Regions from separate parts of the Streptomyces sp. NPDC055955 genome, predicted to be linked through region 2. Evidence: riboswitches for the same ligand, from Rfam matches in the RefSeq annotation. Region 2 holds a riboswitch; the other holds the start of a gene.
The links. Region 2 has a riboswitch for ZMP and ZTP ahead of ACFC96_RS21835 (glycine hydroxymethyltransferase). Riboswitches for the same ligand answer to the same signal wherever they lie in the genome.
Positions count from the first base shown of each region.

Region 1: it holds a riboswitch for ZMP and ZTP, as region 2 does, so the genes downstream of both, ACFC96_RS37995 (bifunctional 5,10-methylenetetrahydrofolate dehydrogenase/5,10-methenyltetrahydrofolate cyclohydrolase) here and ACFC96_RS21835 (glycine hydroxymethyltransferase) in region 2, are expected to answer to the same signal.

Region 1 covers NZ_JBHJYS010000026.1:70,383-74,589, reverse strand. The annotation lists gene ACFC96_RS38005 (SDR family NAD(P)-dependent oxidoreductase) at 250-957, shown strand; gene ACFC96_RS38000 (TIGR01777 family oxidoreductase) at 991-1,968, opposite strand; ZMP/ZTP riboswitch at 2,089-2,179, shown strand; gene ACFC96_RS37995 (bifunctional 5,10-methylenetetrahydrofolate dehydrogenase/5,10-methenyltetrahydrofolate cyclohydrolase) at 2,202-3,080, shown strand; gene ACFC96_RS37990 (PLP-dependent aminotransferase family protein) at 3,623-4,207, opposite strand, start outside.
Region 2 covers NZ_JBHJYS010000010.1:202,970-207,176, forward strand. The annotation lists gene ACFC96_RS21825 (hypothetical protein) at 1-586, opposite strand, end outside; gene rocD (ornithine--oxo-acid transaminase) at 751-1,977, opposite strand; ZMP/ZTP riboswitch at 2,095-2,181, shown strand; gene ACFC96_RS21835 (glycine hydroxymethyltransferase) at 2,243-3,691, shown strand; gene ACFC96_RS21840 (hypothetical protein) at 3,773-4,207, opposite strand, start outside.

The sequences.
Region 1 (4,207 bases), on a different contig from region 2:
GGCCGCCCGAGGGCCACCGGAGGACATTCGACACCCGGTGACACGCGCCGCGCCCCGCACGATGCGTACGCCTCAAGATCACCGAACTCTCACCCTGAAGCTGAGGTCGAGGTGCCACTCGACGGGACGAGCAGCGGGGCGATGACCGTGGAGCACACCCTGGGCCGCGACGGGCACCCGCCTGGTACTGCCGGTCCCAGGAAGACGGGACGCCTGGCTGACGGCGCCGCACCGCCGCACGCTGGTGTCATGACGAAAACACTCATCACCGGAGCGAACAAGGGTCTCGGTTTCGAGACCGCCCGTCGACTCGTCGCCGCAGGCCACACCGTCTACGTGGGCAGCCGCGACCCCGAGCGCGGACGCCGCGCCGCCGAGCAGCTCGGCGCGCTCTGGGTACAGCTCGACGTCACCGACGACGCGTCCGTGGCGGCCGCCGCCAAGGCGATCGAGGCCGACGGCGGCCTCGACGTACTGATCAACAACGCCGGCATCGAGGGCCGGACCCCGGACGGCGGCGTGATCGGCGCCGCGGACGTGACCGCCGACGAGATGCGGTCGACCTTCGAGACGAACGTCTTCGGCGTCGTGCGGGTCACCCACGCGTTCCTGCCCCTGCTGCAGAAGTCCGACGCGCCGGTCGTGGTCAACCTGAGCAGCGGCCTGGCCTCGCTGACCCGGGTCACCGACGCGGGTACGCCGACCCACGCGTACCCCGGAGTCGCCTACCCGGCGTCGAAGACGGCGGTGAACATGATCACCGTGCAGTACGCGAAGGCGTTCCCCGGCATGCGGATCAACGCGGTCGAGCCCGGCTACACCGCGACGGACCTGAACGCCCACACCGGCGTCCAGACCGTCGAGGAGGGCGCCGAGATCATCGTGCGCATGGCCCAGGTGGGCCCGGACGGACCGACCGGCACCTACGTCGCCGCGGAGGGCCCGCTCCCCTGGTGACGGCTCAGGTCGCCCGACGGTGACGCCCCCGCCTCACACCGGCCCGTGCGCCATGTCCCGCGCGATGTCGCGTCCCCCGCGTACACGTCGTGCGAGGTTGGCGGCGGCATCGGGCCACGTGGCGTGGTCGAAGGAGAAGCCCGCGTCGAGCAGCCGGCCCGGGACGACGCGGCGGCTCTTCAGAAGGAGTTCGGTGTCCGACCGGAGCGCGAACGCGCCGAGTTCGGCCATCCACTTCGTCGCGGGCAGGCCCACCGGCGCCCCCCACGCCGCACGAAGAGCCCGCATGAAGTCACGCTGCGGCAGCGGCCCCGGGGCGGCGAGGTTCACGGGCCCGTCCAGGTCGTCACGTTCGATCAGGAACCGGACCGCTCGGACGAAGTCACGGTCGTAGATCCAGGACACGTACTGGCCCCCGCCCGCGACGGGACCGCCGAGGCCGAGCCTGGCCAGGCGCAGGAGGATGTCGAAGACGCCGCCGCGATCGGGACTCATGACCATCGCGGAGCGCAGGGCGACCTTGCGGGTGTGCGGGGTGTCCACCTGGTCCTGCGCCCGCTCCCACGCCTTGGCGATCTCGACGCTGTAACCCCAGTAGCCCGGGACGCCGGCCTCGTCGCCGCCGAGCACGCCGGTCGCCTCGTCGTTCGGTGCGGCGAAGCCGTGGGCGTAGATGGTCGCCGTACTCATCTGCAGCCACACCCTCGGAGGTCGCGCGGCGGCGGCGATGGCCTCGCCGACGACCTCGGTGGACCGCACGCGCGAGTCCATCATGGACCGGAGGTTGGCGGGGGTGTAGCGGCAGCTGACGCTGCGTCCGGCGAGGTTGATCACGACGTCGCTGCCGTCGACGACGTCGGCCCATGGCCCGAGCGTCTCGCCGTCCCAGGGCGTTTCGCCGTCGCGCGCCGGCCGCCGCGTGAGGACCACGACTTCGTGCCCCGCTTCGGCCAGTTCACGGTTCAGGATCGTCCCCACCTGCCCCGTGCCCCCGGGTATCACGATCTTCATGGCGCCCCCTCATCGAGTGGGCACCACCTTAGCGCGTTTATTTGAACGCGTTCAAATAGAGAGCGGTGGCTTGAGAGACGGCCCTCGGACCCGGTCGCGGACGCGACACCGTTACAGTGTCGGACGGGCCGTGACTGGCGCTGAGGTGGAGAACCACCGGGGAGCGGCCCGACCAAAGGGTCGATGTATGCCGTGCGCCTGGGCGAATGGTCGATGACGCCTGGGAGGCGACCATGTCCCCGACACAGACAGCCCACCTCATGGACGGCACCGGCACGGCCCGGCGCCTCGTCGAGGAGTGCGCGGCCCGAGCGGCGGAGCTGGTGAGGCGTACGGGCTCGGCGCCCTGCCTCGCGACCGTCCTGGTGGGCGAGGATCCCGCCTCCGTCACGTACGTCCGTATGAAGCAGGCCCGCTGCGCCAAGGCCGGTATCGAGTCGCGGCGCGTCCAGCTCCCCGCCGAGACGACGACCGCGGAGCTGGTCGCCACGCTCCGCGAGCTGTCGCGGGACGCGTCGGTGCACGGAATCCTGCTTCAGCACCCCGTGGGCCCGCACATCGACGAGCGCGCGGCGTTCGAGGCGATCGCACCGGAGAAGGACGTCGACGGCGTCACCATGACCTCGTTCGGCGCGATGGCCTTCGGGCTGCCCGGGTTCGTCTCCTGCACGCCGGGCGGAATCATGCGGCTCCTCGACGAGTACGACGTCGACGTCGCGGGGCGGCATGCCGTCGTCGTGGGCCGGAGCGCGATCCTCGGCAAGCCGGCCGGGATGCTTCTGCTCGCCCGGGACGCCACGGTGACCTACTGCCACTCCCGCACGGCCGACCTGAGCGCGTACGTGAAGGAGGCGGACATCGTGGTGGCCGCCGTGGGCCGGCCCCGGCTCATCCGCGGCGAGGACATCAAGCCCGGCGCGGTCGTCATCGACGCGGGCTACAACGCGGGCAACGTCGGAGACGTCGACTTCGACACCGCGGCCGAGCGGGCCCGCCTGATCACTCCCGTCCCTGGCGGGGTGGGCCCCATGACCATCGCCGTCCTCCTGGCTCAGACGGTCACCGCGGCGTTCCACCAGCTCGGTGCGGACCTCGATCGCGCACTCGTCTGACAGGAGCGCGCCGATCCCGCCTCCGGGATCCCTCGTCGGTGGCGGCGTCGAGAAGTCCGACGGCCGCCACCTGCCGGAGGCCGCGCGTCAGCGGTGCGCCCACCTCGAAGCCGGCGTGGCGTGCGGCCGTCTCTTTCTCCCTCCCCCACGGCAGCATCTGGAGACACTCGGGACCGTCGGGTTCCTCGCGGCCCAGGAGGAACCCGACGGTCAGCAGCGTTCCTGCGGCGATCGGCGCGGATCCGGCCTGCGGTTCACGGTGATCAGCGTGAACTCCCGCTCGTACGCGCCCGTCGGCGGCGCCGCCAGGAGACACCGGGCGAACTCGGCGGCCCGCTGCGCGCCCGGCCCAGTGGCAGGCGCCCGAGGAAGTACCCGTCGAACCAAGAGCCGCCGTCCCCCTCGACGCCGAGGGCGGCCCACTGCTCCTCGACCGGCCGGCCCGCACAGGGGGAACCGCGCCATGCGAGGCGAAAGAGCGGCCCCGTCCCGGGACCCTCACCTCCATACGCCGTGCGGCGGTCTCCTTCGTCCTTCGATGCTCAGGCGATCCAGTGCGGCCGTCGCGTGGCGGACGCCGACGGGAGGCCGGCGGCGAGTGCGGTCGCCATGCGGTGGACGGCTTCGCGCAACGTGTCCGCCGGGGCCGTGTACGGGATGCGCATCCGCTGCTCGAAGATGCCGGGGTCGGTGGCGAAGCAGGCGCCGCTCTCGATCCGGACGCCGTTGTCGAGGGCCCGTTCGGACAGCGCGGAGGCCACCGGTTCCCCCAGGTCGACCCACAACGAGAGTCCGCCGGGCGGCAGTTGCCAGGTCCAGTGCGGCATGTGCTCGGTCAGCGCGTTGGCCAACGCGGCTCGTTGCGCCCGCAGTTGCTCGATGCGGGGCGGCAGAAGCTCTTCGGCGCGGTCCAGGAGGGTGAGGGCGAGGAGTTGGTCGACGACGGATCCGCCCATGTCGGTGGCCACGCGCTGGCCCGCGAGTTCGGTGACCAGACGTGCGGGCGCGCGCAGCCAGCCGATGCGCAGGCCGCCCCAATGGGTCTTGCTCATCGAGCCGATGCTGATGACCCGGCCGGCGCCGCCCCGTGCGGCGTGAGTGGCGAAGGGAGAGGGCGGGTCGACGTC
Region 2 (4,207 bases):
GCAGTGCGTACGTCGCCGGATTGCTCAGCAGCGCGCCGGGCGACACGTCGTCGATGAGACGTACCGACACCTCCACCACCCCGAACCCGAACCCCGAGCCCAGCCCCAGCGCGAGAGCCCGCCCCCGCCCCGGCAGCCGCCCGGCCACCGCCCCGATCGCCAACACCCCGAGCGCCGTCCCGAGCATCGCGTACCGCAACACGTCCGAACCGGTCTGCTCTCCCTCCGCCCCCGACGCCAGCCCCAACATCGCGAGCCCCGCCACGACCACCCCGACAGCGCCCCACTCGACGCCGCTCAGCGGTACGTCCAGCAGCCGTGTGGAGACCACCGCCGTCACCGCCAGACTCGAGGCGAGCGCCGCCCCGACGGCGTAGATCGGAATGGACCGCAGCGCCACGACCTGCAACGCGAACCCGAGCAGGTCGAGCCCCAGCCCGGCGACATAACGCCACTGCCGCAGCGCCCGCAGCAACAGCGCGGCGTCGACACCCGACCCCGACCCCGGCTCCGCGGCCCGCGCGGCCATCGCCTGAAACACAGAAGCCGTACCGAAACAGACCGCCGCCCCGAGCGCGCAAAGCATTCCAAGAAGCACAAAGCGACTGTAGAGGGTGTGCCTGAGCCGACCGGCCCGTGAGCGGTTCCTCCGCCGGCGGTGCCCCAGTCAGCGGCTCTCCCCCGGCCGTGCCCCCGTGAGCGGCCGGACGACCGCGAGTCGGCCGCCCATGCGTCGGAGGCACACCGCCGTCAGGCCGCCAGGACTGCCCGGAGCTGGTCGAGCCCCCAATCCAGGTCCTCCTTACTGATCACCAGCGGGGGAGCGATCCGGATCGTGCTGCCGTGGGTGTCCTTGACCAGGACGCCCTTGGCCAGCAACTTCTCCGAGATCTCTCTTCCCGTCCCGTACGACGGATCGATGTCGACCCCCGCCCACAGCCCGCGTCCCCGCACCTGCGTCACCTTGCCCGTGCCCGTCAGCAGCCCGAGCTCCGCATGGAGATGCTCGCCCAGCTCGGCCGCCCGCTGCTGGAACTCCCCGGTGCGCAGCATCGCGATGACCTCGAGCGCCACCGCACAGGCCAGCGGATTCCCGCCGAACGTCGACCCGTGCTCACCCGGCTTGAACACCCCGAGCACCTCGCTGCTGGACACCACCGCCGACACCGGCACGACCCCACCGCCGAGCGCCTTGCCCAGCACGTACATGTCGGGCACCACGCCCTCGTGCTCGCAGGCGAACGTCCGCCCGGTCCTCCCGAGCCCGGACTGGATCTCGTCCGCGATGAACAGCACGTTCCGCTCGCGGGTCAACTCCCTTACCGCCGGCAGGTATCCGGCCGGCGGCACGAGGACACCGGCCTCGCCCTGGATCGGTTCGAGCAGCACCGCGACGGTGTTCTCGGTGACAGCGCCGCGCAGCGCCGTCAGATCGCCGTACGGCACGATCTCGAACCCCGGCGTGTAGGGACCGAAGTCCGCGCGCGCCTCATGGTCCGTGGAGAAGCTGACGATGGTCGTGGTGCGCCCGTGGAAGTTGTTGCCCGCCACGACGATCTTCGCTCTTCCGTCGAGCACCCCCTTGACCTGGTACCCCCACTTTCTCGCCGTCTTCACGGCGGTCTCGACCGCCTCCGCCCCCGTGTTCATCGGCAGCACCATGTCCATGCCGCACAGCTCCGCGAGCTGGGTGCAGAACGCGGCGAACCGGTCGTGATAGAAGGCGCGGGACGTCAGCGTCACCCGCTCCAGCTGCGCTTTGGCGGCCTCGATGAGCCGCTGGTTCCCATGGCCGAAGTTGAGGGCCGAGTAGCCGGCGAGCATGTCGAGGTACCGGCGCCCCTCGACGTCCGTCATCCAGGCGCCCTCCGCCGTGGCGACCACGACGGGCAACGGATGGTAGTTGTGCGCACTGTGCGCTTCGGACGCGGTGACGAAGGCTTCCGTTGCGGCATTCGGAGGAGTCGCAGCAGTCACGGGATCTCCGTTCTTACAGCTCTGATGGCGCGAAGACGTGGGCTTGTGACCCCTTCCTATCGTCGCTCGCATCGTGGACCGGGAAACCTCGTCCTGCGGCGCGCCCGGTAGTGTGGCCCGCAGGGCCGTGACTGGCGCGCTGGGATGGGACCGACCATCGGGGAGCGGCCTGTGAACTGTGTGCCGTGCGCCTGGGCCGACCCGTGAACCTCCTGCTCTCGACCTCGATCGAGCGGGGGAGGTCCCATCCGTCCGGAGGTCAGTCATGTCAGAGCCCACCCTCTCCACCGAATCCGTAGCGTTCCGCAGTGCCCTCGACGTGATCCGCGCCGTCGAGCCCCGCGTGGCCGACGCCATCGGCCAGGAGATCGCCGACCAGCGCGAGATGCTCAAGCTGATCGCCAGCGAGAACTACGCGTCCCCGGCCACCCTCCTCGCGATGGGTAACTGGTTCAGCGACAAGTACGCCGAGGGCACCGTCGGCCGCCGCTTCTACGCCGGCTGCCGCAACGTCGACACCGTCGAGGCACTCGCCGCCGAACACGCCCGCGAGCTCTTCGGCGCCCGCCACGCCTATGTACAGCCGCACTCCGGCATCGACGCCAACCTCGTCGCCTTCTGGGCCGTCCTCGCGCAGCGCGTCGAGGCGCCCGCCCTGGAGCTGGCCGGCGTGCGCAACGTGAACGACCTCTCCGACGCCGACTGGGCCGAGCTCCGTCAGGCCTTCGGCAACCAGCGCATGCTCGGCATGTCCCTGGACGCCGGCGGCCACCTCACCCACGGCTTCCGCCCTAACATCTCCGGCAAGATGTTCGACCAGCGCAGCTACGGCACCGATCCGCAGACCGGCCTCGTCGATTACGAAGCCCTGCGCGCCACCGCCCGCGACTTCAAGCCGCTGATCATCGTCGCCGGCTACTCCGCGTACCCCCGCCTGGTGAACTTCCGCATCATGCGCGAGATCGCCGACGAGGTCGGGGCGACCCTCATGGTCGACATGGCGCACTTCGCGGGCTTGGTCGCGGGCAAGGTCCTCACCGGCGACTTCGATCCGGTGCCGCACGCCCAGATCGTCACCACCACGACGCACAAGTCGCTGCGTGGCCCGCGTGGCGGCATGGTGCTCTGCGACGACTCGCTCGCCGACCAGGTGGACCGCGGCTGCCCGATGGTCCTCGGCGGTCCCCTGCCGCACGTCATGGCCGCCAAGGCCGTCGCCCTGGCTGAGGCCCGCCGTCCCGAGTTCCGCGAGTACGCCCAGTCCGTCGTCGACAACGCCCGTGCCCTCGCCGAGGGCCTGACCCGCCGTGGCGCCACCCTCGTCACGGGCGGCACGGACAACCACCTCAACCTGATCGATGTCGCGACCTCCTACGAGCTCACCGGCCGCCAGGCCGAGAACGCGCTCCTCGACTCCGGCATCGTCACCAACCGCAACTCCATCCCCTCCGACCCGAACGGTGCCTGGTACACGTCCGGTATCCGTATCGGCACCCCTGCCCTGACCACCCGTGGCCTGGGCACCGCGGAGATGGACGAGGTCGCGGGCCTCATCGACCGCGTGCTCACCTCCGCCGAAGCGGGCACCACCAGCAAGGGCACGCCCTCCAAGGCGCAGCACGTCCTGGACGAGAAGGTCGCCGACGAGGTCTCCACGCGAGCGTCCGACCTGCTGAGCGGCTTCCCGCTCTACCCGGAGGTCGACCTCACCTGATCGCTTGACCGGCCCGTCATCAACCGCACCGACGGGCCGGTCAGTGCGTTCCCCCAGCCGTGAGAGCTGGAGCGCGCCCCCTCAGGAATCGATCAGCTGCTGCCGCGGCCCCGCGTCGGGTGGGGTCCCGCCCGTCCCGCGACGACCCGGCAGCCTGTCTGCCAGAGGACGCAGCACCAGAGCCAGCGCGGCACCCGCCACCAGCCCCGGTATCGCCCACCACCAGTCCACCTCGCCGTTCGCCCGGGTTGCCACGGCCCGCGCGCCTCCGGAAGGCCCGGCATCGCGGCCGTCGGCTGTCGGAGCCGGAGCTCCACCGAGCGCTCCCTTGGACCGGTCGGGCGACTGCCAGGGCACCGGGAAGATCGGACTCCCGCCCTTTTCGGACCGCGCGCCCATGACTTTGAGGTCCTTCAGCAGCGCGCGCAGCTCACCCGGCTTACGCGCCTTGTGCCAGTACCCGTTGTAGGAGTCAGGCACGTGCGTCGCTGTGTGTATCCAGACGTCCTTCGTGCC